Regions from separate parts of the Marinobacter sp. NFXS11 genome, predicted to be linked through region 2. Evidence: predicted binding sites of a transcription regulator. Region 2 holds the regulator's gene; each other region holds the start of a gene.
The links. Region 2 encodes sigma-54, which starts transcription at its own class of promoters, with help from an activator protein. Its sites were predicted from a motif close to ANTGGCATNNANNTTGCTNT; they were not measured.
Positions count from the first base shown of each region.

Region 1: the regulator sigma-54 is predicted to act here: its motif matches at 1,515-1,534, upstream of glnA (glutamate--ammonia ligase).
Region 3: the regulator sigma-54 is predicted to act here: its motif matches at 2,451-2,470, upstream of J3362_RS03850 (flagellar hook-length control protein FliK).

Region 1 covers NZ_JAGDDV010000004.1:125,347-129,938, forward strand. The annotation lists gene typA (translational GTPase TypA) at 1-1,127, opposite strand, end outside; gene glnA (glutamate--ammonia ligase) at 1,688-3,091, shown strand; gene J3362_RS19265 (DUF4124 domain-containing protein) at 3,268-3,792, shown strand; gene glnL (nitrogen regulation protein NR(II)) at 4,047-4,592, shown strand, end outside.
Region 2 covers NZ_JAGDDV010000001.1:659,359-663,950, forward strand. The annotation lists gene rapZ (RNase adapter RapZ) at 1-458, opposite strand, end outside; gene ptsN (PTS IIA-like nitrogen regulatory protein PtsN) at 487-957, opposite strand; gene hpf (ribosome hibernation promoting factor) at 1,045-1,353, opposite strand; gene J3362_RS03170 (RNA polymerase factor sigma-54) at 1,454-2,974, opposite strand; gene lptB (LPS export ABC transporter ATP-binding protein) at 3,132-3,857, opposite strand; gene lptA (lipopolysaccharide transport periplasmic protein LptA) at 3,835-4,401, opposite strand; gene lptC (LPS export ABC transporter periplasmic protein LptC) at 4,385-4,592, opposite strand, start outside.
Region 3 covers NZ_JAGDDV010000001.1:810,501-815,092, reverse strand. The annotation lists gene fliM (flagellar motor switch protein FliM) at 1-457, opposite strand, end outside; gene J3362_RS03855 (flagellar basal body-associated FliL family protein) at 494-1,003, opposite strand; gene J3362_RS03850 (flagellar hook-length control protein FliK) at 1,169-2,359, opposite strand; gene J3362_RS03845 (Hpt domain-containing protein) at 2,513-2,860, opposite strand; gene J3362_RS03840 (PP2C family protein-serine/threonine phosphatase) at 2,853-4,592, opposite strand, start outside.

The sequences.
Region 1 (4,592 bases), on a different contig from region 2:
TCCCGACGCATATTTTCAATCAGTACAGACAGATGTAACTCGCCACGGCCAGACACTTTGAACTTGTCAGCCGACTCGCCTTCTTCAACGCGCAACGCAACGTTGTGCAGCAGCTCCTTTTCCAACCGCTCCTTGATGTTCCGGCTGGTAACGTACTTACCTTCCTTGCCAGCGAACGGCGAATCGTTCACCTGGAAAGTCATGGATACAGTCGGCTCATCCACCGTCAGCGCCGGCAGCGCCTCAACGTTCGCCTGATCACAAAGGGTGTCGGAAATGAGCAGCTCGTCCATGCCGCTAACACAGACAATATCGCCAGCCTGGGCTTCGTCGACTTCAACACGCTGAAGACCGGAGTGCCCCATAATCTTCAGGATACGACCGTTACGCTTTTTACCGTTGGCGCCAATGGCGGTGACCGGCGAATTGGTCTTGACCTTGCCGCGCGTAATACGACCAATGCCGATTACCCCCAGGAAGCTGTTGTAGTCCAGCTGGGAGATCTGCATTTGGAACGGGCCATCCGGATCCACGTTCGGCGCCGGCACGTGGTCAACAATCGCCTGGAACACGGCATCCATGTTGTCATCAAGTTTTTCGTGATCCATTCCGGCAATGCCATTCAACGCACTGGCAAACACGATCGGGAAGTCCAGCTGCTCATCGGTGGCACCGAGGTTGTCGAACAGGTCGAATACCTGATCCACCACCCAATCAGGGCGCGCACCCGGGCGGTCGATCTTGTTTACCACTACAATCGGGCGAAGGCCCGCGGCAAATGCCTTCTGAGTAACGAAACGGGTCTGGGGCATGGGGCCGTCGATGGAGTCGACGACCAGCAGGACACAGTCCACCATGCTCATGACCCGCTCAACCTCACCACCAAAATCAGCGTGGCCAGGAGTGTCGACAATATTGATGTCGTAGCCATTCCATTTCAGGGCGGTGTTTTTCGCCAGAATGGTAATGCCCCGCTCTTTTTCCTGATCATTGGAATCCATGACCCGTTCGCTATCCAGCTCCTTCCGATCCAGGGTGCCGGATTGGCGCAAGAGCTGGTCTACGAGGGTGGTCTTACCATGGTCAACGTGGGCGATGATGGCGATATTACGAAGTTTTTCAATCACAAAAATATTCCTGCGGCATGCACTCAATGACCTGAGAAGGTCGATCGCAGGGAGAATCCCAGCACATGCCGTCTCAAATCCGTAAAATGAACTCATTCACCGGAGCTGGCTGCCCGGCACCCTGCATGGTGCTTTCCGATCCATGATCAAGAAGTGACAGGGTAAAAAATGAAGCGGCGCGCAGTATAGCGAAAAGTCTGTGTCGTTAATATGAAGAAAAACGCCTATTCTATATTCGGAACGCTTGCACCCGATTGGGGCGACAACTGAATAACCGCACCAATAAGGTGCACCATTTAAGTGCAGGATTTCGACGCAGAGCGAGCAATCTCCTTCCAATGTGCCCCAAACCCTTGCAGTTGCGCCGTTCTGGAGCATGCCCTAAAAATTGGCAAGCGCCTTGCTTTATCGAAATCAGCCGAAATTTACAGGTAAGACGCAACAGCATTTGCTAAGCTGCGCGAACCTGAGAAACAGATCGGAACCCGTTAGCCCGGGCGATCCGGCGCCACGAACATGAATACAGCCGCCTGTGCGGTATAACTTACGGAGCATGCACAATGTCCAAGACAGTTGATTTGATCAAAGAACACGAAGTCAAATGGGTTGACCTGCGCTTCACTGACAGCCGCGGTAAAGAGCAGCACGTAACACTGCCTGCCACCGAAGTAGACGAAGACTTTTTCGCAGACGGCAAAATGTTTGACGGCTCTTCAATTGCCGGCTGGAAAGGCATCAACGAATCCGACATGATCCTGATGCCTGACGACGAGACTTCCGTACTCGATCCGTTCACAGAAGAAACCACTGTAAACATTACCTGCAACATCGTAGAGCCTTCTACCATGCAGGGTTATGAGCGTGATCCGCGCTCCGTTGCCCGTCGCGCAGAGGAATACCTCAAGTCCACCGGCATCGCCGACGGCGCACTGTTCGGCCCCGAGCCCGAGTTCTTCGTATTCGACTCCGTTAAATGGAATGTCGACATGCAAGGCGCTTCTTACCACATCCATTCTGAAGAAGCCGCCTGGGTATCCGGCGAAGATTTCGACCGCAACAACATCGGTCACCGCCCGGGTGTTAAAGGTGGTTATTTCCCCGTTCCGCCGGTGGACAGCCTGCATGACCTGCGTGGCGCAATGTGTGCGGCCATGGAATCCATGGGCCTGGAAATTGAAGTACACCACCACGAAGTGGGTACCGCCGGCCAGTGCGAAATCGGTGTTGGCGCCAACACCCTGACCCGCAAGGCTGACGAAGTTCAGATTCTCAAGTACTGCGTACACAACGTGGCACACGCCTATGGCAAGACCGCCACCTTCATGCCCAAGCCGGTGGTAGGCGATAACGGCTCCGGCATGCACGTACACATGTCCCTGAGCAAAGACGGCAAGAACCTGTTCGCAGGCGACAGCTACGCTGGCCTGAGTGAAGCGGCACTGTACTATGTTGGTGGTGTTATCAAGCACGCCAAGGCCATCAACGCCTTCACTAACCCGGCAACCAACAGCTACAAGCGCCTGGTTCCGGGCTACGAAGCACCGGTTATGCTGGCCTACTCCGCCCGCAACCGTTCGGCCTCCATCCGTATTCCGTACGTCAACAGCCCGAAAGCGCGTCGGATTGAAGTTCGCTTCCCCGACCCGGCTGCCAACCCGTACCTGGCGTTCGCTGCACTGATGATGGCTGGTCTGGACGGCATCCAGAACAAGATCCACCCTGGCGATGCCATGGACAAGGATCTGTACGATCTGCCGAAGGAAGAAGCCCTCAGCATTCCGAAGGTTGCCGAAACCCTGTCTGAAGCCCTGGACTGCCTGGAAGCAGACCACGAGTTCCTGACCCGTGGCGGCGTATTCACCGAAGACATGATCGCGGGCTACGTGGATCTGAAGCGCGGTGAAGTAGAGAAACTGAACATGACCACTCACCCGGTTGAGTTCGATCTTTACTACTCCTGCTAATACCTCTCCCGAGAGGATATAAGCAGCAAAGCCCCGCCTCCGCGCGGGGCTTTTTTGTGAGCGAAAGCACAGTGCCTGCAGCCCTTAACGATATGTAACCAACATCCGGGGCTTAAGGCGTTGAAAAGACCCTGGGCGCCGCCGATAATCGGGGAAACCCAATAACAGGTGAGCTTATGAATCCAAAGTCTGGATTGTGTGCCGGCCTTCTGTTTTTTCTGGTAGCTCCGGTCTATGCCGAGGTTTACCGCAATGTCGATTCCTACGGCAACGTGACTTACTCTGACGAGCCCAGCGAAGGCTCTGAAGCGGTGGAGGTCAAGCCGGTCACCACAATCACCCTGCCAAAGCCAGAGGTGGTGCAGGAAACCGACAAGCTCCGGGAAGAAGTTCAGCGGGAAGGCGCTGCCTACGAAAGCGTTTCTTTCGCCTATCCGGGTAACAACCAGGCGTTCAACAGTGGCAGCGGCGATGTTCAGTTCGAAGTTCGCAGCACCCCCGGCCTGCAGCCAGGCCACAAATACGAGGTGACCCTCGACGGCCAGCCTGTCGGTCAGAGTTCCTCCGGCTCAATCACCGTCAACAACGTATTCCGTGGAACCCATGAAGCTCGCGCACATATCGTGGACGAAAACGGGGTCCAGGTAAAAACCGGCTCTCCGATCACGTTTACTGTTCACCGCCCTTCCGCTTTGAACTGAACCTGCCAACCCGGCGATGCGCACTATTATGGTGCGCGCGCACCAGAAAAAAGCCATACTCTGATCAGCAACGGGGCGAATATTCCGGGCTGCTCAGAGGTATTTCCCCGATTTGCACCAGCTTACGGCACTTTTCAGCGCCAATATGCCCCTCTGCCCGCACTTTGCCCACTCATTTGTGAACCTGGCTCAAAGTGGTTCGCTTTTTGCAAAACTCCGGAGGTTACTTTATGTCGAACCAACGGGATTCACGCATGGCACTGCCCTCGGCCCATCAAACGGGATACAAGAGCATTCTCGACAGCCTCACCACGGCTGTTCTGGTGCTCGAGGGTAGCCTGGCTATCCAGTACCTCAACCCGGCCGCAGAAAGCCTGTTCGAAACCAGCATGACCCGCAGCCAGGGCCAACCTTTCCAGGATATTCTGGTCGAATCGGAAGACGCCCTGAAAACCCTGTTTGCCGCCGTTCGTAACGGGCAATCCTACACTCGAAGAGAAGCTGAGTTTCTCCTCACCAGCGGTTCACGGCTTACGGTGGATTATTCCGTAACGCCCATCAGCCTGGAGCCGACGGAACTGCTGATCGAAATCCAGCCCAGGGACAGGCTGATGCGGATCAGCCGCGAGGAAGACATCATCTCCCAGCAGGAGACCACCCGTATTCTGGTCCGTGGCATGGCCCACGAGATCAAAAACCCGCTTGGGGGCATCCGTGGCGCGGCGCAGCTGCTCGACCGGGAGCTCAACAGCGAAGACCAGCGGGAATACACTCGAGTCATTATTGACGAGGCGGACCGG
Region 2 (4,592 bases):
ATGTCCCGCAGTTCATACATGGACATGCCGGTGGTATTTACATACAGGTCGGAAAGCTTGGAGAGGGGTTCCAGCAGTTTCTTTTCGCTGGTAATGGCTTCCCGGAGAGAGGTCCTGTCGTCACTCAACGGATGCTTTCTGCGGGTGGCGTGAAAACGCTGAAGAAGCGACTGCTCGTCGGCGTCCAGGAAGATGATTTCAACGGTAACTCCGGTTTCCTGGAGGCGCCGGTATATCTCCTCGAAATTTGCCAGCTCGCCGGAAAGGTTCCGCGCATCGATACTGACGGCCATCTTGCCCAGCCGGCCTGGTTGTGTCTGGCTGGCCGCTTCCCGGGTGAGGGGAAAGAGCAGGCCGATAGGAAGATTGTCGATGCAATAGAACCCGAGGTCCTCAAGCACATGAAGTGCCGTACTCTTGCCCGAACCGGACCTGCCACTGACGATAATCAGCTTCATGACCACCTTACCTCCACTGCAGTGAATATCAGCCGCCTGAGGCGGTCATGCGCTGGTACAGCGTGCTGGCGTCCTCGCATTGCCGGAGGCGATCACAGAATGACCGCTCGTTGAACTTCTCGGCCAGTTGGCTCAGCAGCTCAAGGTGCTCGCTGGTTGCCTCTTTTGGAACAATCAGGGCAAAGATCAGATCGACTGGCTGATTGTCGATAGCATCGAACTCCACGCTTTCTTCAAGCGTCATCAGCACACCCACCACGTGATCCAGTCCTTCCAGGCGGCAGTGGGGAATGGCAATTCCCTGGCCAATGCCGGTGCTGCCTAGGCGCTCACGGGAAATCAGGTTGTTGAAAAGCTGGGTCTCGCTGAGCGTATTGTCCTGATAGTTTATCTGCTCGGCAATAAACTCCAGGGCCCGTTTCTTACTGGACGCAGCTACCCTGCAGAGGGTGAGCTCCGGAGCAAGAATGTTGTCTATGGTCAGGGATGTGTCGCTCATGGATCGACTGCATTTCCGTTAAAAAAAAGGCCGCGACACGTTACTCATGTCGCAGCTCGATTAGATGAAGTGCATGAAAACAGCCCGTTAGCGAGAGCCGTTTCCGTGCATCCGTTCTACATTCTTTTCCTTGTGCTTGAGGATCTGACGGTCCAGCTTGTCGATAAGGGCATCAATGGCCGCGTACATATCCTCGTTTTCTGCCTTTGCGTGAATCTCACCACCTACCACGTGCAATGTGGCTTCCGCAATCTGGCGCACCTTTTCCACTTCCAGGGTGACCTGGCAGTTACTGATGTGGTCAAAGTGACGCTCGAGCTTCTCGAATTTCTCTGAAACGTAATCCTTCAGTGCGGGAGTCAGTTCTACGTGATGGCCTGAAATATTGAGTTGCATAGGCGTCTCCTGTTGTCATCATGCCGGCTCCCGGGAGCCGGTCTGGGTGCTGGCGCATTGTGCGCCGGCGAATACGTTGTTGCGTCCCGTCCTGGAGTATTCAGACCAGCCGCTTGCGTTCGTTGGACGGCGGAATGTGCATGGCCTCCCGGTACTTGGCAACGGTGCGTCGCGCAACCTTGATACCCTGTTCCCCTAGCATGGCTGCAATTTTACTGTCGCTCAATGGCTTTTTGGGTGTTTCGGCGGCAATCAGCTTCTTGATCATCGCGCGGATGGCCGTGGAAGAGCATTCCCCGCCCTCGTCAGTGCTGACATGGCTGGAGAAGAAATACTTCAGTTCGAATATGCCCCGCGGGGTATGCATGTATTTCTGGGTCGTAACGCGTGAAATCGTCGACTCATGCATTTCTACCGCCTGGGCGATGTCGGAAAGGATCAGCGGCTTCATCGCTTCTTCGCCGTGATCCAGGAATCCCTGCTGGTGCTCGACAATGCGGGTCGCCACTTTCAGCAGGGTCTCATTGCGGCTTTGCAGGCTCTTGATAAACCACTTGGCCTCCTGCAACTGATCGCGCAGGTAAGTGTTGTCTGCACTGCTGTCCGCACGCCTTATAAGTGAAGCATAGCTGGCATTCACCCGGATGCGCGGAGCAATTTCCGGATTCAGCTCAACGCGCCAGCGACCATTGTGCTTGCGAACGATGACGTCCGGAATGACGTAGTCGGGTTCGGCGCGGTCAATAACGTCGCCCGGCCTCGGATTCAGGCCGGTGATCAGCGCCAGGACTTCCCGGAGCTGATCTTCTTTCAGGCGGCTGCGGCGCAACAACTGGGCGTAGTCACGGTTGCCCAGCAGGTTGATGTAATGGGTAATCACCAGCCGTGCCTGGGCCAGCCAGGGGGTCTCCGGTGGCAACTGATTGAGCTGGATCAGCAGGCATTCCTGCAGATCCCGGGCGAACACGCCAGGAGGGTCAAAATGCTGCAGTCGGTGAAGAACCGCTTCTACTTCGTCCAGCTCAAGGGGGTCCTCGTCGTTTTCATCCAGCATCCCGGCATGGATATCTTCCAGAGCGCTCGTCAGATAGCCGCGTTCATCCACCGCATCCATCAACGCGTGGGCAATGGCTTGGTCCCGCTCACTCAGCGGAGTCAGGTTGAGCTGCCATTCCAGGTGATCCTGAAGCGTCTCGGTGGGCGAGTTTCGGGTCTCGAAATCGTGGTCGTTTTCGTCGTCATTGCGGGCTGCCGGGGCGGGAGCGGACTGGTAAATGTCGTCCCAGGCTGTGTCGACCGGCAGGTCGTCCGGGATGTTATCCGGAATATCGTTTTCAGACGACCAGTCGGGGCCGTTTTCGGATTCGTCCCAGTCGCTGGAAGGTTCCGGTGTGGTCTCCGCGGCAGACTCAGCTGCGTTGGCCTCGCGCTCGTCACTCTCGGTAGCCGTGTCGGTCTGATCGTCGTCCTCGGATGTCTCCAGCATGGGGTTGGATTCCAGTGCCTGCTGGATTTCCTGTTGGAGGTCGAGGGTAGAGAGCTGGAGAAGCCGGATCGCCTGTTGCAGCTGGGGTGTCATGGTCAGGCTCTGACCCAGCTTTAACTGTAAGGAGGCTTTCATAACCATGGTTCAGGATCCGTCACTCATCAGCGCTTTGTGTCATAGGTCTTGAAAAAATCTTTATATGCCGGTTACTTGCCGCGGTTTTTCGTTACCCTAGCAAGTTCTTTGCCGAGTTTACTTGCTACAGATCATCAAAACAATGAGCCATTCACTGTCAAAGCCTGAATTCGTCCCCGAGGTAAACTTCCTTGACCTGTTGATTGGCCAGGATCGCATCGGCATTGCCGGAGGCGATAATGTGCCCGCCCGACACAATGTACGCGTTCTCGCAGATATCGAGAGTCTCGCGCACGTTATGGTCGGTGATCAGCACGCCAATCCCCTTGTCCCGCAGGTGCCGGATGATGTGCTTGATGTCGCTGACGGATATAGGGTCAACGCCGGCGAAGGGCTCATCCAGCAGGATGAAAGCCGGCTCCATGGCCAGGGCCCGGGCAATTTCCACCCGTCGCCGCTCACCACCGGACAGGGCCATACCAACGCTGTCCCGGATATGGGTGATGTGGAACTCCTCCAGCAGCGCCTCGAGCTTTTTCTGCCGGTCTGCCTTGCTCAGGCCCTGCCGCGTCTCAAGGATCGCCATGATATTGTCACGCACAGACAGTTTGCGGAAAACCGAGGCTTCCTGTGGCAGATAGCCGATGCCCTGACGGGCCCGACCGTGCATCGGCAGCGGCGTAATATCCCGGCTGTCGATGGTTATCCGCCCGTGATCGGCGGGTACCAGCCCAACGATCATGTAGAAACAGGTGGTTTTCCCGGCGCCGTTGGGGCCTAGCAGTCCGACAATTTCTCCGCTTCGAATTTCCAGGGAGACGTCGATAACCACTTTTTTCTGTTTGTAACTCTTTGCCAGGTTACTGGCTCTCAGAACTGCCATCGGTTTCCTGTTTGTCAGTGCGTCTGTCGGCGCTGCGCGGCTGGATCACCATTTCTACCCGGCCACTGCCATCGCCCGTGTCGGCGCCGCCCTCTGCGGTCACAACACGTCCAGCGGTATCATAGTGAATCACGTCGCCGCGGAACAGGTTGCCATTCTGCTCAATCACCGCTTCCCGTTCAAAGGTCAGCTGACTGTCGGTAGCAGACCAGGTAATGTTCAGGGCGCGGGCATCGGTTTCACCTTCACCCTCGCGCGCCGGCTGCCTGTATCTTGCGGGGGTTCCGGAGGCCTCGATCCGGCTCAGGCCGTTCTCTGTGCGGTACAGGACCACACGCTCCGCGTTCAGGCGGGTTTTGCCCTGTTCAAGCTCCACATCGCCGGTGTAAGTAGCAATGCCCTGGCCATCGTCCAGGCGGGCGTTGTCGGCGGTAACCTTGATGGGGATGTCGGAATCAAGGTCGAAAGCCGCCACCGGGCCAGCCATTGCGATTGTCAGCAGGGCAGCCAACAGGCTCCGGTATCGGTTAGTTTCCGGTTTCATAGCGTCCTTCCACCTGGGAGTTCAGTTCCAGAATCCGCTCGTCAATCCACGCTTTCATGCCCGTGGCCCGGGTAACTCCGGTAACGTCGCGTATTTCTACGGGTGCGTCTGTATATACCATGCCCCGGTCATTATCCAGCGTCAGTGTTGATGTTGTCAGAGTGGCGTCCCGTTCACCAATACTGCGCTGA
Region 3 (4,592 bases), 150 kb from region 2:
TCTGGACGATCCGGGTCTCGGTCGGGGTGAATTCGCGGCCCTCGATCTTGGCGTGACGGCCCTCACCACCAAAGAAATTATCCACCAGTTTGAAGACCAGCTTGGCATCCAGCACGAACAGGGAGGTGCCCCGAAGCGGGCGAACCTTACACAGGTTAAGACTGGTGGGGACGTAAAGGGTGTGAATATACTCGCCGAACTTCATGATCTGGACGCCGCCGGTGGAGACATCGGCGTTGCGACGCATCAGGTTGAACAGGCTGATCCGGGTGTAACGGGCAAAGCGCTCATTGATCATCTCCAGGGTCGGCATCCGGCCCCGGACAATACGGTCCTGACTGGCGAGGTCGTAGGACTTTATACCGGTGTCATCGGTCTCTTCATAGGTATCAATGTCACCGTCGTCCACCCCGTGGAGGAGCGCATCGATTTCGTCCTGTGACAACAAGTCCTGCATACTTAGTCCTGCCCCTGAAGTACCGTGGCCCGTGCGCTATTGCACGACAAAATTTCTGAATAACACCCGCTTGATGGCGGGCTCGCCTTCCTGCTCCAGCACCTGATTCACCGTGGTCAGCATCCGCTCGGCCAGGCCACTCCGGCCCTCGGGCGTCTGCAGCTCATTGAAGTTACTGCTACCCAGGACTGTCACCAGCTGGCTTCGAATCAGAGGCATGTGCAGCTTGGCAGCTTCAAGCGCCTGTGGATCGGTGGACTCCAGCGCCAGGTACGCCTGGGCGTAGCGTTGGCGGCCCTCAGCCTGAACCGTGGTAACAATGGCTTTTTCGATCAGGTAGTAGCTGCTGGGAATAAAGGTTTCCTCTGCAACCTCGGTTGCGTCACCCTCTTCCTCACCCATGCCCGGAAGACCGCCGCCCAGGAACCACAGGGTACCCACCACAGACAGCACAATGGCCAGGATCACCACCACAACCAGCATGATGATCAGCTTCAGTTTTCCCTTCTTGGCAGGAGCCGCTTCAGATTCGTTATTTTCAGCCATAATGTTCGCTTTGCCAGAAATCCGTCACGGGGAGCAATTTTCCGCGACTTTTCAGGATTGGATGCAAAGGGCGGGCCAGAACACCCAACCTTCCCGTTCAGAACAGCAGTTTAGCGTTGCCGGGAAGGATGGGCAAAGGAGATTGGAAGAGAATATCGAAGGGTATCAGGCGAAGATGTCTACTTCGCCTTTCCAGCTGAGATCAAGGCTGCCTGAGCTGATGCCCTCATCGTCCTGATCGCCAGCAACCAGCGATGTCGAGCCGCCACCGGAGCCATCATCATTTCCGGTGCCCTGTTCGCCGGTCTGCTGGCGAGGCGAATCGGAAACATCAAAGCCCGCCAGGGACAGACCCTGCTCACCCAGCATATCCCTGAGGCGGTGGGAATGCAGTTCAAGCTGGTCACGGACCACGGGATTGGCCGAATGGACCGTAATATTCGCCTGTTCGTTCTGCACCCGGACCTTGACCTCCATGGGCCCCATGTCCGGCGGTGTCAGGTGGATTTCGGCAACCGACATGTTGCGGGCGGTCAGCCAACTGAGCTTGCCCACCAGTTTGTCGCCCCACTCTGCATGGCCAACCGGCACATCAATAGACGTAGCGTAACCTCGCAACGGCGCGGCGTTCTCGGCCGTCAGTTTCGCCGCACCATTGGCATTATTGGCCGCTTGCTGGGACACCAGATCCATGGCGGACTGGAAGCGGCCAGAATTGATCAACGAGCCGGAATCCGCATTGCGGCCGGAGTCGGTGAGCACTGAGGCCTTCATGACATCTGTCAGTGTCGCATCGCCGGAAACACCGCCGGATCCGGACTGAGCTTTCTGACCCGAGGCCCCTGTGAGAAGGCCACTGAACAATCCGGCAACGGAATTCGTCTGGCCCGAACCCCCGGTGGCAGCGTTGACGCCGACTCCCGGCATTGTGGCTGACATGGCGGACTCACCGGCACCACCGGCTTTTGGATTCAGCCAGGACTGCAACTCGACAAAGGTAAGAGGAAGCGCCGTCGGCTCTGATTTGCCATCACCGGCAACAGCGGCCTCGCCCGCGTCCCGTGATTCAGCATCCGTGGCAGCGTCGGCTTTTTCGCCACCCTTTGGATCAGCGTTCGCGTTTGCTTCCGTTTTCGTCTCTGAAGAAGTGTCCCGGGCCGCCCGGGATTCATCGGCAGATCTGGCCTCGGCGTTCCGATCCGCCTTCTGGCGATCGAGCCGCTTTTGCTCAGCCTGGGAGACAGAGTCAAAATCGCTTTTCCTGTCAGCCGGATCCCGGCTGGTTCCGGATTTTGACGGGCCGGGATCTTGTTGCGTCCCGGGCGCGGGGGTTTGGGGAAGAACCATCTGGGCCATGGCAACCTCTTGCCGCTTTTATCGCATTGTCGCCCTCACCTTGCCGGACCTGGCCGGTGCATGGGCGGTTAATCCACTCAATGCGAAGGACAAAGCAATTGTGATGCCAGCGCACACCTGCTTCGCCTGACAAAAGGCCTGAATCGACGTGATTCACCCCACCATCAAGCCATCCAGGCCTGCGATTACCTGTTCGAATTCCCGGGCAATGTCATCCAGTAATCCCGAGGCATCGTCCAGCCGGGACTCCTTTCCTGCGATTTCCGCCTTCAGGCAGAGTTCGCCAAGCCGTGGGGCGCCAATATTGATACAACTGCCCTTGAAGCTATGGGCCGTCTTGGCAAAGGCGTCACTATCGTCAGCCCTCAGGGCTTCTTGCAATCCCCGAATCCTGTCGCGGGAATCTGCAACATAGGTCTGTATCAGCACTTCGAATTCGTCCTCCATGACATCTCGAAGCTCAGCCAGTGCCTCCTCGTCCAGGTGTGGTTTATCAGTCATCTCGATTCTCCGCTGTACGGGCGAACTGCCAATCGTAGACAATTTCAACATGATTGCCCTGTTCATGAAACCTGATGGTCTCCGCCAGACGTTTCAACAGCAGCAGGCCCCGCCCCGCATAGCGCCCGCTCATGGTTGGGGAATTACCGGGGGCCACGCTGGGATGATTGTGAAAATCAAACCCCTGGCCGCTGTCCTCACAGATAACACGAAGCCGACCTCCATCCGGTTTCAGGGAATGGTGCAGTGTGAACCGGATGTAGTGACCCGCCACGTTGGCCAGGCGCCGATTGCGCTCCGCGTAGTAGCGGCCAAAGCCCTCCGGTGAGTGTTTCCATTCTGACGGAAGTTCCAGAACACCGTGCTCCAGCGCGTTGTTGTAGAGTTCCGCCAGCAGGGTATAGATTTCGCCGCTCTTCCGTCGAAGACCCGGCACCTCCATGCAGATATGAAGCAACAGAGGCAGGGGACTGAACTCGCCGAGGGTCCTTTCCCGGATTTCATAGCTGCAGCGCCATTCCGCCGGCCCGGCAAGAGCAGACGGTGCGGCACGATCTGGCAGGGTAGCCAACCCCGCCTCGTCCATCATTTCCAGACAGCAGAGCGTCAGGTCATCGCCATCCTCAAAGTTTCCGGTGAACCGGTGAACCGCGGACATCATGGCATCGAACGGATGGTCGCCACCGTCCATCCGGTCAAGCGTGCCGGTAACGCCCTGCTCACCGAATACGTTGCCGGCACTGTCGGCAGATTCCAGAAAGCCATCGGTCATCATCAGCACCCTGTCACCAGGGGCGGCACCAACCCTCTCGAAATCGGCATTGAACTGATCCGGCGCAAGGATACCCAGGGGAAGATGCCGCGATGGCAATGCCAGGAGTTCTCCGGTGGTCCGGATCAGCCAGCCATCGGGTAGACCGCCGTTCCAGACTTGCAGCTGATTAAGTTTGAAATCCGCCTCGATCATGGCGCCACAGCAGAACATGCCCGTGGGCAGAATCCGTTTGAGTTTCTGGTTGATCTCGCGCAATACGTCCTGGCCGTTAAAACCCTTATTGGCCATGCCGTAGAAGATCTCGGCTACAGGCATGGCGCCGATGGCAGCCGGCAGACCATGGCCGGTGAAATCCCCCATGAAGATCAGCATCCCGCCCGCCGGCCGCGGCGAGGCAAACAGCACATCACCATTGAAAATGGACTGGGGCGAGGCGTGATAACGAATATTGGAGGCATCCAGGCAGCCGGAATGAGCCACGTTGTCGAAGACCCGCTTGGCGATTTCCTGCTCTTCGGTAAGTTGTCGGTTGCGCTCACGAATGAGATCCCGCTGATCCGAGAGGGTCCGGTGCATCAATCGCATTCGGTTGAAAGCCTTGATCTTGGCTTCAATAATGATCCGGTTATAGGGCTTTCCCAGGAAGTCATCTCCACCGGCCTCCAGGCATCGGGCCAGGGCACCGGCTTCAGAGAGGGAGGTCAGGAAAATCAGGGGAACCAGCCGTTCACCAGCCAGGAGTTTGATCTGACGGGCCGCTTCCATGCCATCCATGACAGGCATCAGGGCATCCAGCAGCACCAGATCCGGCGCCTCCTGCTGGAAAACAGAGACCGCGTCCAGCCCGTTTGCCACATCAAGGACTTCGTGCCCCAGTCGCTTCAGCAGTGTTTTGAGGATCAGGCGATCGCTGTCTGAATCGTCAGCGATCAGTATTCTCAGGGGACGGCTATGTTC